Regions from separate parts of the Cobetia sp. 10Alg 146 genome, predicted to be linked through region 1. Evidence: predicted binding sites of a transcription regulator. Region 1 holds the regulator's gene; each other region holds the start of a gene.

The links. The regulator sigma-54, encoded in region 1, starts transcription at its own class of promoters, with help from an activator protein. The targets are predictions, from matches to a motif close to TGGCACNNNNNTTGCTNT.
Region 2: the regulator sigma-54 is predicted to act here: its motif matches at 3,002-3,019, upstream of QD172_RS10990 (amino acid ABC transporter substrate-binding protein).
Region 3: the regulator sigma-54 is predicted to act here: its motif matches at 2,588-2,605, upstream of QD172_RS09085 (aminomethyltransferase family protein).

The regions. Positions count from the first base shown of each region.
Region 1 covers NZ_JARWKT010000002.1:568,254-574,681, forward strand. The annotation lists gene QD172_RS05435 (KpsF/GutQ family sugar-phosphate isomerase) at 1-428, shown strand, start outside; gene QD172_RS05440 (HAD hydrolase family protein) at 555-1,124, shown strand; gene lptC (LPS export ABC transporter periplasmic protein LptC) at 1,124-1,807, shown strand; gene lptA (lipopolysaccharide transport periplasmic protein LptA) at 1,906-2,484, shown strand; gene lptB (LPS export ABC transporter ATP-binding protein) at 2,481-3,227, shown strand; gene QD172_RS05460 (RNA polymerase factor sigma-54) at 3,582-5,030, shown strand; gene raiA (ribosome-associated translation inhibitor RaiA) at 5,629-5,937, shown strand; gene QD172_RS05470 (PTS sugar transporter subunit IIA) at 5,947-6,417, shown strand.
Region 2 covers NZ_JARWKT010000005.1:213,146-219,573, reverse strand. The annotation lists gene QD172_RS11000 (amino acid ABC transporter permease) at 1-459, opposite strand, end outside; gene QD172_RS10995 (amino acid ABC transporter permease) at 470-1,660, opposite strand; gene QD172_RS10990 (amino acid ABC transporter substrate-binding protein) at 1,890-2,915, opposite strand; gene speE (polyamine aminopropyltransferase) at 3,329-4,192, opposite strand; gene QD172_RS10980 (VanZ family protein) at 4,452-4,823, opposite strand; gene hemE (uroporphyrinogen decarboxylase) at 4,880-5,977, opposite strand; gene ribA (GTP cyclohydrolase II) at 6,317-6,428, shown strand, end outside.
Region 3 covers NZ_JARWKT010000004.1:178,605-185,032, reverse strand. The annotation lists gene QD172_RS09095 (LysR family transcriptional regulator) at 1-95, shown strand, start outside; gene QD172_RS09090 (XRE family transcriptional regulator) at 171-881, opposite strand; gene QD172_RS09085 (aminomethyltransferase family protein) at 1,211-2,356, opposite strand; gene glnT (type III glutamate--ammonia ligase) at 3,043-4,377, shown strand; gene QD172_RS09075 (glutamine amidotransferase family protein) at 4,496-5,413, shown strand; gene QD172_RS09070 (protein glxC) at 5,413-6,099, shown strand; gene QD172_RS09065 (FMN-binding glutamate synthase family protein) at 6,114-6,428, shown strand, end outside.

The DNA.
Region 1 (6,428 bases):
AGTTCGCACTCTCTCATCCCGGTGGCAGTCTGGGGCGGCGACTGCTGCTGCGCGTCCAGGACGTCATGCATCAAGGCGATGCCCTGCCACGCGTGGCGCTGGGCAGCCCGCTGCGCGATGCGCTGCTCGAGATCACCCGCCAGGGCATGGGGTTCACCTGCGTGATCGACGAGGACGAGCATCTGGTCGGCGTCTATACCGATGGGGATCTGCGCCGCACCCTGGACCAGCACGGCGATCTGCGTGCGCTCAAGGTCGATGACGTCATGACGCGCGGTGGCAAGACCATCCGTTCCAGCATGCTGGCCGCCGAGGCGGTGCGCATCATGGAAGAAAACCGCATCAGCGTTCTGGTAGTCTGTGACGAGGATGAGCACCCGATCGGCGCCATCCACATGCACGGCCTGCTGGCCAGCGGCGTGATCTGAACTCCCCCGCGGGATTGCTGTCTCTGCACGACAGTCCCGTGAGTCTGGCGAGGGCAGCACGCAGCCGTTGGCGGTCGTCGCCTACAGGAATGCGTCACGCATGCACGGAATGCGAGGAGAAAGACCATGAATGACATCACTTCCCTGGCGGAGGACTACCCCCAGGACATCATCGACCGCTCACGTCGCGTGCGCCTGCTGGCGCTGGATGTGGACGGCGTGCTGACGGACAACCGGCTGCACTACGATGCCAATGGCGTGGAAACCAAGAGCTTCCATGTCCAGGATGGCCACGGCCTCAAGCTGATCCTGCGCAGCGGTATCCGGGTCGCCTTGATCACGGGTCGCAGCTCGCCGATGGTGGAACGTCGCGCCAAGGAGCTGGGTATCCAGGACGTCATTCAGGGCCGCGAGGACAAGCTGGTCGCGCTGACCAACCTGTGTCGCGAGCACGATATCGCGCTGGATGACGTGGCCTACTGCGGAGATGACCTGCCGGATCGCGAAGCCATCCGTCGCGTCGGTCTGGGGGTCAGCGTTCCCAACGCCATGCCCTATGTGATGAGTGAAGCCAATTGGGTGACCACGCGTCAGGGCGGTGATGGTGCCGTGCGCGAGATCTGTGATCTGCTGCTCAAGGCACAGGGCCACTGGGCCTCGGTGCTGGATACCTATCTGCAGGAGTCGCGCGCCTGATGCCACGTCTGCCCCGTCCCTCTCCGCGCCTGTGGCTGATGCTGCTGCTCCTGCTGGTCGGCGGCGTCATGGCCCTGATCGAGCAGCGCAACAGTCTGGAGTCGACAGTGGATGTCGACGCCAGCAGTGATGAGCCGGATTACTATCTCGAGGGGGCTGACATGACGCGCTTCGATGCGCGGGGAGTGTCGATCCAGTCGATGACCTCCCCGCACATCGAACACACGCCAGGCGATGACGTGACGCGTGCGCAGGCACCGAAGATCCGGACCAACGACAGCGAAGACCGTCGCTGGTACGCCACGGGTGACAGTGGCGTGTTGAGCGCCGGCGGCGACACCTTCACTCTCGAAGGCAATGCCCGACTGCGCCAGCCTTCGGATGCCTGGACACTGGACACCGACGTGCTGCATTACAGTCGTGAGCAGAACCGTGCCTGGAGTGACGTGCCGGTGGTGATCACCCAGAATGGTCAACGCGTCGAGAGTGACCGCTTCAGCGCTGACCTCTCTCAGGATTCCGCCCAGCTGGAAGGCCGCGTCCGCAGCACCCTGCAACCCGGCAAGGGCAAGAGCGATGCCGCTCGGGAAGCCGAGACTCTCGACACCGGCAATGACACCACCCGTGACGATGATGGCCGCGTCTCCAGCACCTTCGATGCCGCGCCGGCCCAGGATCAGTGAGCGCGCCCCTGCATGCGCCGAATCCTCTCTCCCCGATTTCCGCTTCACGATGGCCTGAGTGATCGTGAAGCCTTACCAGTTCTGCCAAGGAGCACTCCATGACTTCAACGACTCTCACGCCCTTGACGGTCTGGCGCCAGACACTCAGACCCGGTGTCATGGCCCTTGGCCTGGCACTTGGCATGACGACGCTTTCCCCGACCGCACTGGCGCTGGACAGCGATGCCAACCAGCCGATCAACATTGCCGCCGACTCACTGTCACTGGATGACAAGGCCGGCACGGCCACCTATACCGGTCGCGTGGAAATGCGCCAGGGCAGCATGAAGCTGGATGCCGCGCGCGTGGACATCAGTCGCGCCGACAGCGGCGAGATTTCCCTGGTCAAGGCCACCGGCCAGCGCGCCTACATGGAGCAGAAACCCGATACCGACGAGCGACTGGTCAAGGGCTGGGCGAATACCATTCGCTACCACGCGCTGGAGCGTCGGGTGGAACTGGTCGGCGATGCCCGTCTGGAGAAAGGCGACGACACCTTCGAAGGTGGCTACGTGGAATACTTCCTGGACAAGCGCCAGGTCAATGCCAGCAATGGCAGCGATGCCTCATCCTCCGAGGGGTCACGCGTCCACATGACCCTGACGCCACGTGGCGCCAATGCCAGCAAGGATCAATGAGCATGACTGCTGCCAGCCCACGTACTCTCAGCGCTCGTCATCTGGCCAAGGCCTACAAGGGTCGCAAGGTCGTCAAGGACATCTCGCTGGAAATCCGCCAGGGTGACATCGTAGGCCTGCTGGGCCCCAACGGGGCCGGCAAGACGACCTCGTTCTACATGATCGTCGGCCTCGTGCGCTCGGATGCCGGTAGCGTGACCATCGATGACCACGACCTGTCCGGCGCCGCCATGCATCAGCGGGCTCGCGCCGGCATCGGCTATCTGCCCCAGGAAGCCTCGATCTTCCGCAAGCTCTCGGTATCCGACAACATCATGGCGATCCTCGAGACGCGCAAGGACCTGGATCGCAACGGACGCAAGGCACGCCTGGAGGAGCTGCTCAACGAGTTCAGCATCACGCATATTCGTGACAGTGCCGGCATGAGCCTTTCCGGCGGGGAGCGCCGCCGCGTGGAGATCGCTCGCGCACTGGCCACCGAGCCAGACTTCGTGCTGCTCGATGAGCCGTTTGCCGGCGTGGACCCCATCTCGGTGGGCGAGATCAAGAGCATCGTGCGCCAGCTGCGTGACCGCGGCATCGGGGTGCTGATCACCGATCACAACGTGCGCGAGACACTCGACATCTGCGATACCGCCTACATCGTGGGCGATGGCCAGATCATCGCGCATGGCGACGCCGACACCATCCTCGCCAACCAGCAGGTGCGTGATGTCTACCTGGGCCATGAGTTCAAGCTCTAGCCCGAGAGTGCCGTCAGCCTGGTAAGAGCCGTCAGCCTGGTAAGAGCCGTCAGCCTGACGAGAGCCGTCCGACCTCTTCTGCTCTCACCAGCACCCTCCAGCACCCGCCACTTCCTGCTTCACTGTCGGGGCCTCGTTCCCCGCCCCCTCACGCAAGCGCCTCGACAGGCGCTTGCGTGATCTCCCCGTGAACCCTCCTGCTCTGCCACACCTCACTCGAATGCATGACGTCCATACCACCTTGGTGGCAACATGGCATGCAAGTTGCTTGAATATTCTCGACTGCCCCTTGTCAGTGCCCCGACCCACGGTATAGCGTAGATGCACGTTCCTTTGCCGTGAATGACAGACCCCATGAAACCCACCTTGCAGCTTCGACTCGGCACTTCCCTGACCATGACCCCGCAACTTCAGCAAGCGATCCAGCTGCTGCAGTTGTCGACGCTGGACCTGCGTCAGGAGATACAGCAGGCGCTTGAGTCAAACCCCATGCTGGAGCTTGACGAGGAATACGAGTCGCTGGATGTCGCGGAGACACAGGACAAGAGCGAGATCTCCACCTCCGAGACCAACAGCGAGATTCCTGAAGAATACCCTCTCGACAGTGACTGGTCGGACCTCTACCAGGATCACGCAGGCAGCCTGACCAGTTCCGGCAGCGGAAGCTCGAGCGAGGACGGGCCGGACTTCGATCGCAACACCAGTGTCGAAAGCCTGCAGGACCATCTGCGCTGGCAGCTGGCGATGACGGACCTCGATGCGCGTGAACGGCAGATGGCGGAGAGTCTGATCGATGCGGTGGATGGGGCCGGCTACCTGAGCATGAGCCTGGACGAACTGGTCGATGGCCTGCGAGGTCAGGGACTGCCCGGCCTCAAGGCGTCGGAACTCGAGCAGGTCCTGCTGCGCCTTCAGCAGTTCGATCCCACCGGTGTGTTCGCTCGAGACCTGCGCGAATGTCTGCTGCTTCAGCTGGCCCTGCTGCCGGACGATCTGCCGCTGCTGGCCCAGGCCCGCCGTCTGGTGCGGCAATTCCTCGAGGCACTGGGCAATGACGATCGCAAGCTGCTCAAGCGTCGCCTGAGCCTGGATGATGATGAGCTGGATCACGTCATTCGTCTGGTACGGGCGCTCGACCCGCGCCCGGCGTCCGCCTGGGGCGAGCCTGCCAGTGATTACGTCATCCCGGACCTGCTGGTCCGTCATACGCGTCACGGCTGGCAGGTCGAACTCAACCCGGAAGCGCTGCCCAAGCTGCGTATCCAGCCGGAATATGCCGCCCTCATCAAGCGGGCCGACAAGTCCGCGGACAACACCTTCCTCAAGGACAATCTTCAGGAAGCCCGCTGGCTGATGAAGAGCCTGTCCTCACGCAATGACACCCTGCTCAAGGTGGGCCGCGAGATCATGGCGCGCCAGATCGACTTCCTCGAGCAGGGGGAAGAAGGCATGAAGCCGCTGATCCTTGCCAACATCGCGGAAGTGGTCGAGATGCACGAATCCACCATCTCGCGGGTGACCACCCAGAAATATATCCACACCCCGAGAGGCGTGTTCGAACTCAAGTTCTTCTTCTCGAGTCAGGTGGGTGGCAGCGGCAACGGTGACGCGCACTCCAGCACCGCGATCCGTGCGCGCATTCGCAAGCTGATCTCGGAAGAACCGGCGCGCAAGCCATTGTCCGACTCACGCCTGGTGGATCTGCTGGCCAGTGATGGCATCGAGGTAGCGCGCCGGACGGTCGCCAAGTATCGCGAGGCCATGGGCATCCCCTCCTCCAGCGAGCGCAAGCGCTTGGCGTGAGTCTCGACAACGGATACCCGCAGGCCAGCGGGCTCCACACGTCGGAGCGCTGAAGCTCGCCCCCTTGCACCTGCCATCCTGGCATCATCTGCCAATCGGTCGTCTGAATACCGGTTGGCAATGCCTGTCCTTGCGACTGCGTGAGTGACTTCACGCCCCAATTGCCTATTTTTCCAGCCACTTTTCTCCAGAGTGCTTTCTTTTTCCCTCACATCCCACGGACAGATAGCCAGGGGTCGCCACCGACTCCTGCCACACGAACGTCGACGTAAATGCTGACATTGGCCACAAACGGCCGGTTTCTCGAGCCCCATTCCGTCCGTGATGCGAGGCGATGCTCATGAAGAACCTGCTGATATCCCTCGCTGGGTTGAAGACAAGCCTTGCCCCACGATGCAGCGCAGCGTTGATCTTTGTTCAAAGCTTGGGCATTGTCGGGGTAGACGCTCGGTACACCGGCACCGCCGCTCTCGCCAGCAGATGATCGCCACGAGACCATGGCCGGAGTCAGAAAGTGGCCGCGCGTTCAATCAGGGTTTGCTCGCAGTCAAAAAGGGTTACAATTCAAAGGCAACCCGCTGGATAAAGGAGCGTGTCCATGCAAGTGAATATCACCGGGCATCATGTGGAACTCACCGATCCTCTCCGCGATTATGTCAACGAGAAGCTCGCTCGCCTCGAACGGCATTACGACAACATCACCAATGTTCAGGTGACACTGTCGATCGAGAAGGAACGCCAACAGGCTGCCTGCACCCTGCACGCCGCTGGCGCCGACCTCCATGCCCTGGCAGAAGACCCCAACATGTACGCTGCCATCGACGCGCTCGCCGACAAGCTGGACCGCCAGCTGGTCAAACACAAGGAAAAGTCCCAGGCTCGCTCTCAGGGCACCGGGACCCGTTGACCTTCTGCCATGACACTTGATCAGATCCTTCCCCCCGAGCGCACGCTCTACGGCGTCCCCGGGGGGAGCAAGAAGCGGGTGCTGGAATTCTTCAGCACCTTCATTGCTCAGAACATTCCCAGCCTGGACAGCCAAGAAGTCTTCTCGCGCCTGATCGGGCGCGAGAGACTGGGTTCGACGGGCATCGGCCACGGCGTGGCCGTGCCACATGCACGCAGTCCACACTGCAAGACCCCCATCGCGGCGTTCATGAAGCTCGGTGACCCCATCGACTTTGACGCCATCGATGGCGAACCCATCGATCTGCTGTTCGTGCTGCTGGTCCCCGAGGAGGCAGATGACACCCATCTCACTCTGCTCGGCCAGGTGGCGGAACTGCTCAACTCGCCCACCAACCGGGCAGCATTGCGCCAGGCAGACAGTCAGCGAGCATTGTTCGATGCCCTGACCTCGGCCATCGCCGAATTGCCGGCGCGCTGAACCTGCAAGCC
Region 2 (6,428 bases), on a different contig from region 1:
GAAGCTGCCACCATGCAGCAGGAAGTAGGCGATGAAGGGGAAGACCGCCAGCGTGACGATGGCGACCCAGCCCTTGGCCGGCAGTTTCGGTATCGCCAGCCAGGCGATCAGCGCCGCAAAGACGGCGAAGACGATATCGACCCGCCAGGTTTCCTCGCTCGGGTAGAAGCCGTAGATGAACTGATCGAGACGCGCACTGATGAACACCCAGCAGGCGCCCTCCCCCGTGCAGTCCTCTCGTGAGGTGCCACTCCAGCTGGCACCGATCAGTGCCCACTGCAGGCTGGGCACCACCAGCAGGTAGACCAGATACAGCGCGAACAGCGTGAACAGCGTATTGATCGGTCCGGCGAACAGATTGGCTCGCAGCCAGGCCACCGCACCGATGCTGTCGCTTGGCGCCGGGCGGGAATCGATCATCTTCTCGGTAACCCGTGACAGGGTCTTTTCAATCGACATGGGCAGACCCTCAGCGCTCGACCAACGCCATGCGGGCGTTGAACCAGTTCATGAACATGGAGACCAGCAGACTGATGGTCAGATACACCAGCATCGTCATGGCGATCACCTCGATGGCCTGACCCGTCTGGTTGAGCGTGGTACCCGCGAAGACCGAGACCAGATCGGGATAGCCGATGGCCGTGGCCAGCGACGAGTTCTTGATCAGGTTCAGGTACTGGCTGGTCAGCGGCGGGATGATGACGCGCAGTGCCTGTGGCACCACCACGAGGCGCAGCGTCATGCCACCGGTCAGCGACAGCGCCCGTGAGGCTTCCGTCTGGCCGTGCGGTACCGCCTCGATGCCGGAACGCACGATCTCGGCAATGAACGCCGCGGTGTAGACCGACAGCGCGACCCACAGGGCGAGGAACTCGGGAACGACCGTAATGCCGCCACGGAAGTTGAAGCCCTTGAGTTCCGGCAGCTCCCAGCTCAGCGGCATGCCCATCGCGAAGTAGGCCAGCAGCGGCGCCACGATGATCAGACCGAGCGAGATCCAGCCCGCCGGCAAGCGCTGACCGGTACGGGCCTGACGCTGGCGGTTCCAGTAGCTGAAGATGCCGCTGGCGACGACGGCCAGCACGAACACGGCAATCACCACCGAGAAGCCGCTGGAGGTGATCGGTGCCGGCACGAACAGACCGCGCACGTTGAGGAAGAAGGCCTCGCCCAGCGACAGCGAACCTCGCGGACTCGGCAGAGTGCGAAGAACGGCGAAGTACCAGAAGAATATCTGCAGCAGCAGGGGAATGTTGCGGAAGACTTCGATGTAGACCGCCGCCAGCCGCGAGATCAGCCAGTTGGGGGAAAGACGGGCGATCCCCATGATGAAGCCAATCACGGTGGCCGCGATGACGCCCAGTGCGGATACCAGCAGAGTGTTGAGCAGACCGACGATGAAGGTATCGCCATAGGTGGACTGCTCGGAATAGTCGATCAGACTTTGCAGAATGCCAAAGCCTGCGGTGTTGTCCAGGAAGGCAAAGCCGGTGGTGATGCCACGGCTTTCGAGGTTGGTCAGGGTATTGCTGACGATGATCGCCAACACGCCGAACACGCCTGCCAGCATCAGAAGTTGGAAGATCAGTGCTCGCTTGGCCGGGTCACGCCAGAATGGCGGCTTGACCGTGGCCGGCGGGCGAGAAGCAGGTTGTGTCATACAGGCAATCTCCGCCGGAAAGCTATGCGACTTCCGCCTGCCGCCCTATCGAACGGCAGATCAGTTATCTCTCGGCACTCGAGGAAAGGATCACGGGGAACAGACCAAGCCCCTCACGACGCTGGCCAGGGGAAATGACCGTATGGCCACTTCTCCCTGGCCAGCGTCCTTGCTCAGCCTGCGTCACGGTTCACCCGGCTCGCGCTGGACCTCCAGGCGAGCCGAGGCATCAGCGAACGGGCGGTGCGTACTGGACGCCGCCGTCGGTCCACAGCGCGTTCAGACCACGCTCGATCCCCAGAGCGGAACCAGTGCCGACATTGCGCTCGAACATCTGCCCGTAGTTGCCCACCTGCTTGATGACCTGATAGGCCCAGTCAGCCGGCAGCCCCATGGCTTCGCCGTAGTTGCCATCGGCACCGACCAGACGCGCGACATTGGGATTGGTATCCGACTTCTTGGCTTCGATGTTGTCGGAGGTCAGCCCCATCTCTTCGGCGTTGATCTGAGCGAACAGGGTCCATTTGACGATGTTGAACCACTGGTCATCGCCCTGACGGACGACGGGGCCCAGCGGCTCCTTGGAGATGACTTCCGGCAGTACCATGGCGGACGCCGGATCGGAGAGCTTGATGCGCAGGGCGTAGAGCTGGGACTGGTCGGAGGTCAGGACGTCACAGCGGCCCGCTTCGAAGCCCTTGACGGTCTGGTCGGAGGTGTCGAAGACGACCGGCTCGAAGGACATCTCGTTGAGGCGGAAGTAATCCGCCAGGTTCAGCTCGGTGGTGGTACCGGACTGGATACAGACCGCCGCGCCATCCAGCTCCTTGGCACTGGAGACCCCCAGGTCCTTGCTGACCATGAAGCCCTGGCCGTCGTAATAGTTCACGCCGGCGAAGTTGAGGCCCAGAGACGTGTCACGCGTGGCGGTCCAGGTGGTGTTGCGCGACAGGACATCGATTTCACCGGACTGCAGCGCGGTGAAGCGTTCCTTGGCCGTCAGCGGGACGTAGCGCACCTTGCTGGCATCACCCAGCACAGCCGCCGCGACACCACGGCAGACATCGACATCCAGGCCCTGCCAGTTGCCGGCGTCATCCGGCGCCGAGAAGCCCGGCAGACCGGTGCTGACACCACACTGGACAAAGCCCTTTTCCTTGACGCTATCCAGAGTCGCGGCACTGGCACCACTGGCTACCGAGGCAGCCAGGAGGGCGGCGCTAGCGATCAGCAGTGGCTTCTTGTTGTTATGCATCTTGAATCCCTCGCGTATGTCTGGAATCCGCTCGGAAACACCCCGAGACGGTGATGGTGCAATGCTGTGCATGGCACCCCTCGACAATAGCAAGCTCCGTTCCAATTTCCGCCTATCGTGTGATCCGCTGCGTTCAACGCTGAAAAAACAGCCGAACGGCAGTGAAAACGGCCAAACCTCCCGATGCCGACCGTCGATCATATGGCGAGACAAGCGTGCAGATAGTGGCGTCTGACGCCTCGTTCGCTTCATATCGGTGCAAAATAAAAACGGCCGTTTCATGACGAAACGGCCGATCTTGAACTTTCCTGCGCTCCGGTCTGGGGAGTTGCGACCAATGTCGCAGCCCCCCTGACTCAACGCTACCGCGCACTGAAACGCATTCTTCACGCCCCGATGCGCTTCTGGATGACTCAGTCTTCCAGCAGACGCTGCATGAAGGGAGGCAGTACCAGGGCGGCACGATGGCCTTCCACGGTATAGAAATCGCGCGCGAAGCTGGCCGCAGCCGCGTCTTCCTCACGGAAGGACTTCACGTCACATCCCTTGCCCGCCAGGGTGCAGCTCCACCAGCCGGACGGGTATACCGGCTGCGGGAACGGCAGGGTCGCGACGCTGTCGAAGCCCGCTTCGCCCATGTCGTTGCGCAGGTCCTTGATGATGGAGTCGGTGTGATACAGCGGCGACTCGCTTTGCTGCACCATCACCCCCCCCTGCTTGAGGATACGGTGGCAGCGCTTGAGGAAGTCGGTCTTGAACAGACCTTCCGCCGGACCGACCGGATCCGTGGAATCGACGATCAGCACGTCGATGCTCTCGTCCGGGCAGTTGTCGACCCACTTGACGCCATCCTCGAACAGCAGCTCGGCACGCGGGTCATCATTGGACTCGACCAGTGCCGGGAAGAACTGCTCGGAAGCCCGCGTGACCGCCGGATCGATGTCGATCTGGGTGACCTTCTCCACGCCCGGGTGCTTGAGCACCTCACGCAGGGTGCCACAGTCGCCCCCCCCGATGATGACGACACGCTTGGGGGCCGCGTGGGTGAACAGCGCCGGATGCGACATCATCTCGTGATAGAGGAAGTTGTCGCGGTCGGTCAGCATCACGCAGCCGTCCAGCACCATCAGATTGCCGTAGGTCTCGGTGGCATAGACCTCAAGGTGCTGATAAGGCGTCTGCTCGTCATGCAGCTTGTGACTGACCTTGAGCGAGAAGGCGCTGCCGTGGCGGTCGAAGATTTCGGTGAACCAGGAGCCATCGAGATGTTCGGTCATGAGAACCCTCACAAGGGATATCGGAGTCGGATATCAAGGTATGAATAAGAGGACGGGACATCAGACCCTCAAGGCCTGAATCATCGACGCACGCGTCATCGGGCGATGCAGTCCTGATCAATCAACAGGACTCAGGCGCAGCACCATAGCCAAAGACACGCGGAGTGGAAAGAGCTTGTGCACGATCTCGAGGCACTGGGGTTGACGCGCGATGACCAACGACTCACCCGCCAGGCCTCTTCTGGCGGGTAGAGGCCCGTCACAGGCGGCTCAGGCGCACCATCAGACGTCCGCCCAGGTGGCAGCCAAGCCCGGCAAGAATGCCGAGGAAATCCGCCAGCGCATCCAGCACTTCTGCCCCACGATAGGGAATCACCAGCTGCAGCCCCTCGATGCCAACGCCCAGCAGCAGCAAGGCGGGCAGGATGACAAGACTGCTCAACCCGGCCAGCCGCGTGGTCAGTGCCAGCAAGGCGAAGGCGGAGAAATGCTGCAGCTTGTCCCAGGGGAAGGTCTGCTCCGGGTGAGGCTCACCCGGCGAGAGCGTGCCGAACAGGATCAGCAGCAGGCAGAACAGTGCCACGCACGCCCAGCCTCGCCTCGGCGCGAGGCGCTGCGCCAGCGGCGTCATGCGTGATACCCCGCCATGAAAGACACGGCGGGGCTGTCAGCCATCAGTGACATGGTTCAATCGCGCGCCAGCGGCGTGGCGTTGGCGGTGTCATCCTGATGATAGGCGGGGCTCAGCTCATGCAGCGCGTCCATCAGAGCATTGACGTTGCCCGGGTCAGTGAACTGGCTGATGCCATGCCCCAGGTTGAAGATGTGGCCAGGCCCCTGACCGTAGCTATCGAGAATGCGGCCGACTTCGGCACGAATCGCGGCGGGAGTGCCGAACAGCGCATTCGGGTCCAGATTGCCCTGCAAGGCCACGCGATGGCCGACGCGCGCGCGCGCATCCGACATCTCGGTGGTCCAGTCCAGCCCGACACCGTCACAACCGCTGGCGGCGATGTGCTCGAGCCACTGGCCGCCATTCTTGGTGAACAGGATCACCGGCACGCGATTGCCTTCGCTGTCAGGCTTGAGGCCAGCGACAATCTGCTCCATGTAACGCAGCGAGAACTCGAGATAGGCCGGTGTGGACAGGGTGCCGCCCCAGGTATCGAAGATCTGCACTGCCTGGGCACCCGCCGCGATCTGGGCGTTCAGGTAATCGGTGACGGCCTGAGCGAGGGTGTCGAGCAACTGATGCATGGCTTCGGGGCTGGAATACATCAGGCCTTTCACATGGCGGAAGTCCTTGCTGGAACCGCCCTCGACCATATAGGTCGCCAGCGTCCAGGGACTGCCGGAGAAACCGATCAGCGGTACGCGACCGTTCAGCTCGCGGCGGATGGTCGAGACGGCACGCATGACGTAATCGAGATCACGCTCGACGTTCGGAACGCTCAGCGCCTCGATTTCCGCGGCGGTGCGCACCGTCTTGCGGAATTTCGGACCTTCACCTGTCTCGAAGTAAAGCCCGAGGCCCATGGCATCCGGGATGGTCAGGATGTCGGAGAACAGAATGGCGGCATCGAGCGGGAAACGCTCCAGCGGCTGCAGCGTCACCTCGCAGGCACGCGCGGTGTCCATGCACAGGTCCATGAAGCCACCGGCCTGACCGCGGATTTCACGGTATTCCGGCAGATAACGGCCCGCCTGGCGCATCATCCAGACAGGGGTACGGTCAACCGGCTGACGGGCCAGCGCGCGCAGGAAGCGATCATTCTTCAGGGTCATCGGAATCACACATCAGCTCGGGAATGTCCCGGCATTCTACCAGAGCCTGAGCAAAATCCCGCCCATCGCGACGATGCAACAAATGCATTGGCTTTCCCCTCGCTTTCCGCCCAGACACCCGCCCGGCCTCTCCTCCTGAAGTGCTTCCACGGATTGTGGTGGTGTCGGCAACAACGCTTTTCCATCGCAGGCGATGAGTCGCACGCTTCAGACTGGTAAACTCGCCTGATGATTGCATGCTGGCCGCCAATGACGTGAATCACTCATCGAGACATTGCCGAGTCCCCGCATGCCCGTGCTTTTTCAGCCCGGCGATTGTTCGGGCGTTCGAGGTGAACAGTGACCATTCGATTCATCGCCGCCTCGCGGCTGCCAACCCCCTGGGCGACCTTCACCATGCACGGTTTCGAGGACGAAACCACCGGCAAGGACCACATCGCTCTGACCTTGG
Region 3 (6,428 bases), on a different contig from region 1:
ATTTGGTGCTGGAGCGTTATCTGACCGAGCTGGACGCCCTGCGCCAGGCGACACCGACACGGAAAGCGCCATCTACCCAGGAGGGCCGGTCATGAACCACCATCAGGGGAAGTGGGCCATCCAGGGGCGGGGAGACTGTCGGGATCATCAGGCGCGGTGAAGCGGATGACCTATTCGTTGTCGTCGTAGTGAATGATCGACAGCAGCTGAATCGGGACCTCGTTCAACTTCTCGGGGCCATGCGGAACGCCGGCATCGAAGGCCAGGCTGTCACCGGGACCCATGTCATAGAACTTGTCACCATGACGGTAGGTGAGGTTACCGGAAAGCAGGTAGATGAATTCATGCCCGGCATGACAGAAGTTGGGGAAGACTTCGCTGGCATCATCCATGGTGATCAGGAAGGGTTCGTAGCGCTTCTTGGGGCCCTGCTTGTAGCTCAACAGTTGATAGGCATGGCCGACTTCGGTGCCGGTGCGTACCACCTGCATGCCTTGCCCGGCCTTGATGTGCTGGGCACCACGCCCATTGACATCGTAATCGCTGAACAGCTTCGAGATCGGCAGACTCAAGGCATTGCACAGCTTGTTTAGGGTATCGAGACTGGTGGATACCTGGGCGTTCTCCACCTTGCTGATCATGCCTTGACTGACACCGGCGATACGCGAGACGTCGGAAATCTTGTAGCCCTGCGAGACACGCTGCTGCTTGAGCGCGCGCGCGATGTGCTGCTCAAGTCCGAGACGCGTCTCGTCAGCTGCCGCCGTGATGGTGTCTTTCCTCTCTGACTGCGCAGCGGGGTCGGTCGCTAGTTCACGGGGCAGAGTGTCGGAGCTGTCCTGTTCCGACTTCTCGGAGGGAGCGGGGGATTTTCGCGGCATGATGACTCCTATAGCGGAGAGGGTGGCAATGGGAAGGGGATGGCCGGCGAGGACGCGGCATGCCCTTGTGAGGCATGCGGCGCATCGGCTCGCGAGCGGGGTATGGCGTGACATTACCAACTTTGCCGTCAACCCTCATCCTTGATGTCTGCCAAGGGGGCGGGAGTACCTTTCGAGAGTCCTTTTCAATCACCTGGCCTGGGTGTGAGGCAAGAGGCCTCCTCGACGTCACGTCGAGGAGGCCTCTTGCGTCTTGCGTTCGCAATGCGTCCTGACACTTCACCCGGTTATCACTGCAGGTCTTGCAGTGTCCGACATGGTGCGTGTGCTCAGCCGCGCGCCAGTCGCTTGGCCTTTTCCGGGTCATCGAAGGGCAGGGAATGGCTGATGGCCGAGAGGCTGGTCTCTCCGTCAGTGCCGGTCTTGAGGGTCAGCGGGGTGCCATGCTCGGCATAGCCGGGTTCGAGACGTGCCAGCGCCATGGAGCGATCGCTCAGGCGCGAGTACATGCCCTGAGTGATGACACCGACGCACTTGCCGTCGGCGTAGATCTTGTCACCGATCTGGGCGACGTCTTTCGAGTCCAGCAGCACGCCATAGACCTTGACGCGCTCCTTGCCCTGCAGCGCGAAGTGTTCGCTGGCGCCACGGAATTCGGTCTTGCCCGGCGAGACGGTGAAGTCCAGGCCCAGCTCCCACAGGGTATCGCCCACCGGCTGGTCGGGATACGGGTAGGTTTCGGAATTGTCCGCCGGGTAGAACAGCAGGTGGCTCTCGACCCGCAGCCAGTCAAGGGTGCCAAAGCTGCACGGCTTGATGCCCATGTCGGCCCCATCTTCGAGAATCTGTTCCCACAGAGAGGGAGCGTCCTTGGCCTTGCAGAAGATCTCGTAGCCACGCTCGCCGGTGTAGCCGGTGCGCGAGATCATCACGTGGTAGCCGAACAGCTGGGTCTGCAGATGGTGGAAGTAACGCAGCTCACGGATGCCCGGCACGTGACGCTCCAGAAAATCCACCGCGACCGGCCCCTGCAGTGACATGTCATGCATGTCGTCATCGAAGGTCAGGCTGACGGCGCGCCCCAGGGCACTCTTGGCCAGCATTTCATTCGCGGTGCCCGTGCCGTGCACCACGAGGTAGGAGTTCGGCGCCAGGCAATAGACGATGCAGTCGTCGACGAACTTGCCGGCCTCATTCAAGACGCTGGCATACACCGATTTGCCCGGATACAGCTTGGACATGTCCCGCGTGGTGACGTAATCCAGCACGGCCTGAGCGTGCGGGCCGTTGCAGTGGATCTTCTTGAGCCCCGAGACATCCATCAGACCGGCGCGGGTGCGAATGGTCTCGTGGTCATCGGCCGTGTCCGAGACGGCGTAATTCCAGGCAGTGCCCATGCCATTCCAGTCTTCCAGCTCCGCGCCCAGCTTGCGGTGTTGTTCGGCCAATGCCGAGATGCGCCATGAATTCGCCATGCGTCCCTTTCTCCTGTGAGTCGTGCTGCCTAGCGTAAGTGAGTGGTGCCGTAGTCCTGCTGGTGCTGGCGGAGATGGCGCGCAAGACGCGCATCCGCCGCAGGAAGTGTTGTTGTTCTGTTGCCTCTTCAGGCGCCTCTTCAGGCGCTTCACAAGGGCTTGTGCCTGCTGCTTGCCTTGCCTGATCGCATGAGCGTCGATTCTTGAAAGGAAAGAAACATTCCTCATGGTTAAGCAAGGGGCTTGCCAATTCCGTCAAAGGCCATGGCCACGGCAACCCTGGAGCGAGTCAGGCGGCGATTGGCAGCACGAATTCGGGCGTGAATATCAGCGCTTTGCGTCATGCTGGTGCGAAGAGGGAGCTCTGGGCACCGAAATGATGCCTATTTCGAGAAACGGGCAGGAATTTACTCAGGGTCACCTGGCGTTTTCTGTGGGGTAAAACGAGCTCGTAAAATAAATTCCCATGCAAAACAGGAGGTTGATGAAAAGTTCTGGGCGGCAGCTGGCGAAATGGCATGCTGTATGCTTTTCTTTGAGGGAAATAAAGTTGACCAGCAGGAATCACAAAAACTCGTTTCATCCGCTATCTTGGCGTGGCGTGTCACCACAAGGGGTCAGGTTTCCCGGGGTGGCAGACAGTGTCGAGGGAGATGGAACCCGGTCCGCTCTCAGAGGAAACCCAGATGTCACCCGAAAAGGCGCAACAGTTCATCAAGGATCACGACATTCGCTATCTGCTGGCGCAGTTCGTGGATATTCATGGCGCTGCCAAGACCAAGTCCGTGCCGGCCAATTGCCTGATGGATGTGGTCGAGAAGGGCGCCGGCTTTGCCGGCTTCGCCGTCAGTGGTCTCGGCATGTCGCCGGAGGGGCCGGACTTCATGGCGCGGGGGGATCTGGACTCGCTGTGCCTGGTGCCGTGGCAGCCGGGCTATGCGCGCATGGCCTGTGATGGCTACGTCAATGGGCAACCGTTCGCCAACGACAGCCGTGTGGTACTGCTCAAGCAGCTGGAGCGCTTGAAGGAGAAGGGCTGGACGCTCAATACTGGGCTGGAGCCGGAATTCTCGCTGTTCCGCCGGGGGGAAGCGGGTGAGTTGTTGCCGGTGGATGAGAGCGATACCCTCGCCAAGCCCTGCTACGACTACAAGGGCCTGTCACGTTCGCGTGAATTCCTCGAACGTCTGGTCGAATCGCTGCAGGCGGTGGACTTCGACGTCTATCAGATCGATCACGAGGACGCCAATGGCCAGTTCGAGATCAACTACACCTACAGCGATGCGCTGACCTCGGCAGACCGCTTCACCTTCGTGCGCATGGCTGCCGGCGAGATCGCCAATGATCTGGGCATGGTGTGCTCCTTCATGCCCAAGCCGCTGGCGGACCGCCCGGGCAATGGCATGCACTTCCACCTGTCCGTGTGTGATGACACCGGCCGCAACCTGTTCGGCGATGACTCCGACGCCCAGGGCATGGGCCTGTCACCGCTGGCGTACCACTTCCTCGGCGGACTGCTGGCACATGCCCCGGCGCTGTGTGCCTTTGCCGCGCCGACCGTCAATTCCTACAAGCGTCTGGTCGGCGGCGGCAGCACCAGCGGCGCGACCTGGGCGCCGGTCTTCATCGCCTACGGTGACAACAACCGCTCGGCCATGGTGCGTGTGCCCTACGGTCGCCTCGAGTTCCGCCTGCCGGACGCCGGCTGCAACCCCTATCTCGTGCACGCCGCCATCATCGCCGCGGGGCTGGATGGCGTGGCGCGCAAGCTGGATCCGGGCACGCCCCACAACATCAATCTCTACTCGCTGACCCCGAGCGAATGCGCCGAGAAGGGCATCGAGACGCTGCCGCAGAATCTCTCGCTGGCCATCGATGCGCTCGAGGCGGACAGCATTCTGCGCGAGAGCCTGGGCGAGGGGATCTGCGCCGAGTTCATGCGCCTCAAGCGCGAGGAATGGCGGGACTACAACGCCCAGGTCAGTGCCTGGGAAGTCCAGCGCTACGCCGAATTCTTCTGATCTCATCCGGCGGCGCTCGCGGATCTCGCGGGTCATGTCAGACGAGGGTCGCCACTGTCACCACCACGCTCAAGACACCAGGCAGGAGGACGCCTCCTGCCCGTGAGAGGACATCACCATGTGTGGAATCGTAGGGCTTTATCTCAAGAACCCGGCGCTGGAATCGCGCCTGGGGGAGCTGTTCGAGCCGATGTTGATCGCGATGACGGATCGCGGCCCGGACAGTGCTGGCTTCGCCATCTATGGCGACGAATTTGACGCTGGCATCAAGCTGACGCTGCAAAGCGATGGTGTCGATGAGGATTGGGACGCGATCGCCAAGGGCCTGGGCGAGCAGGTCGGCACGGTGGCGGACTGGTTCAGCAATGCCAGTGTCGCGGTATTCAAGATCGCCGGGGAAGAGAGTGCCGTGCGCAGCTGGCTTGCCGACAGCGCCCCGCAGATTCGCGTATTGAGCGTGGGGCAGAGCATCGAGATCCTCAAGGCGGTGGGCCTGCCGGCCCATATCGCCAGCCTCTATGGCCTCAAGGGCATGCAGGGCAGCCACATCATCGGTCATACCCGCATGGCGACCGAAAGCGCCGTCACCCTGCAGGGCAGCCACCCGTTCTCCACCGGGCGTGATCTGTGCCTGGTCCACAATGGCTCGCTGTCCAACCACAACTGGCTGCGCACCAAGCTCAGGCGTGAAGGCATCAGCTTCGAGACCGACAACGATTCCGAAGTCGCCGCCGGCTACCTGACCTGGCGTCTGGAGCAGGGCGACAGCCTGGAAGCGGCGATTACCGGTGCCCTGAAGGACCTGGATGGCTTCTTCACCTTCACCATTGGCACCCGTGATGGCTTCGCCGTGGTGCGGGATCCGATCGCCTGCAAGCCTGCCGTGATTGCCGAAACCGACGACTACGTGGCGATGGCCTCGGAATATCGTGCTCTGGCGAGTCTGCCGGGTATCAAGGACGCCCGTGTGTGGGAGCCGGAACCCGGCCGCCTGTACCTTTGGGAAAAAGACACCGCCCGTACGGAGGCTGCGTAATGATGAAGACTCACGATCTGGCCGTTGATGGGCTGCGCGCTCTGAACCAGGCCCTGCACGATGCCGACCTCCTCAAGGAGGCGCGCGAATGGCGAGTGGTCAACTCCGACGGCGCTCACAACATCGCCTGCGGTATCAATGACGATATCAGTGTCGATATCGATGGCCACGCGGGCTACTACTGCGCGGGCATGAATCAGAAGGCCAGCATCACCATCCACGGCAATACCGGGGTGGGTGTGGCGGAAAACATGATGTCCGGCTGTGTGCGGGTCAAGGGCGATGCCTCCCAGGCTGCGGGCGCGACCGCCCACGGCGGGCTGCTGGTCATCGAAGGCAACGCCTCGGCGCGTTGCGGTATCTCGATGAAGGGTGTCGATATCGTCGTCAAGGGCAACATCGGCGCGATGAGTGCCTTCATGGGACAGGCAGGACGCATGGTGGTATGCGGTGATGCTGGCGAAGGTCTCGGTGATTCGCTCTATGAAGCGCGACTCTACGTGAAGGGCACGGTCGCATCGCTGGGCGCGGACTGCATCGCCAAGGACATGCGTGCCGAGCACCTGGAAGAACTGGCGGAGCTGCTGGCGAGTGCCGGAATCGATGAAGACCCGGCCAGCTTCACGCGCTACGGATCTGCGCGTCAGCTCTATCACTTCAAGGTCGACAACGCCTCAGCCTACTGATCAGGATGCCCAACATGACCGACGAGACTCAAACACAGCCCTACAACCCGGCACTGCGCGAATCCGCGACCTTCGGCCGCGATGTCATCCATGAGATCCAGCGCGCGGCAGAGACGGGTATCTACGATATCCGTGGCTGGGGCGCCAAGCGCAAGGTGCCGCATTTCGACGACCTGCTGTTCCTCGGCGCCAGCATGTCGCGCTACCCGCTGGAAGGCTATCGCGAGAAGTGCGAGACCGAAGTCGTGCTTGGCACGCGCCATGCCAAGAAGCCGGTGGTGATCAGCACGCCGGTGACCATCGCCGGCATGAGCTTCGGTGCCCTGTCC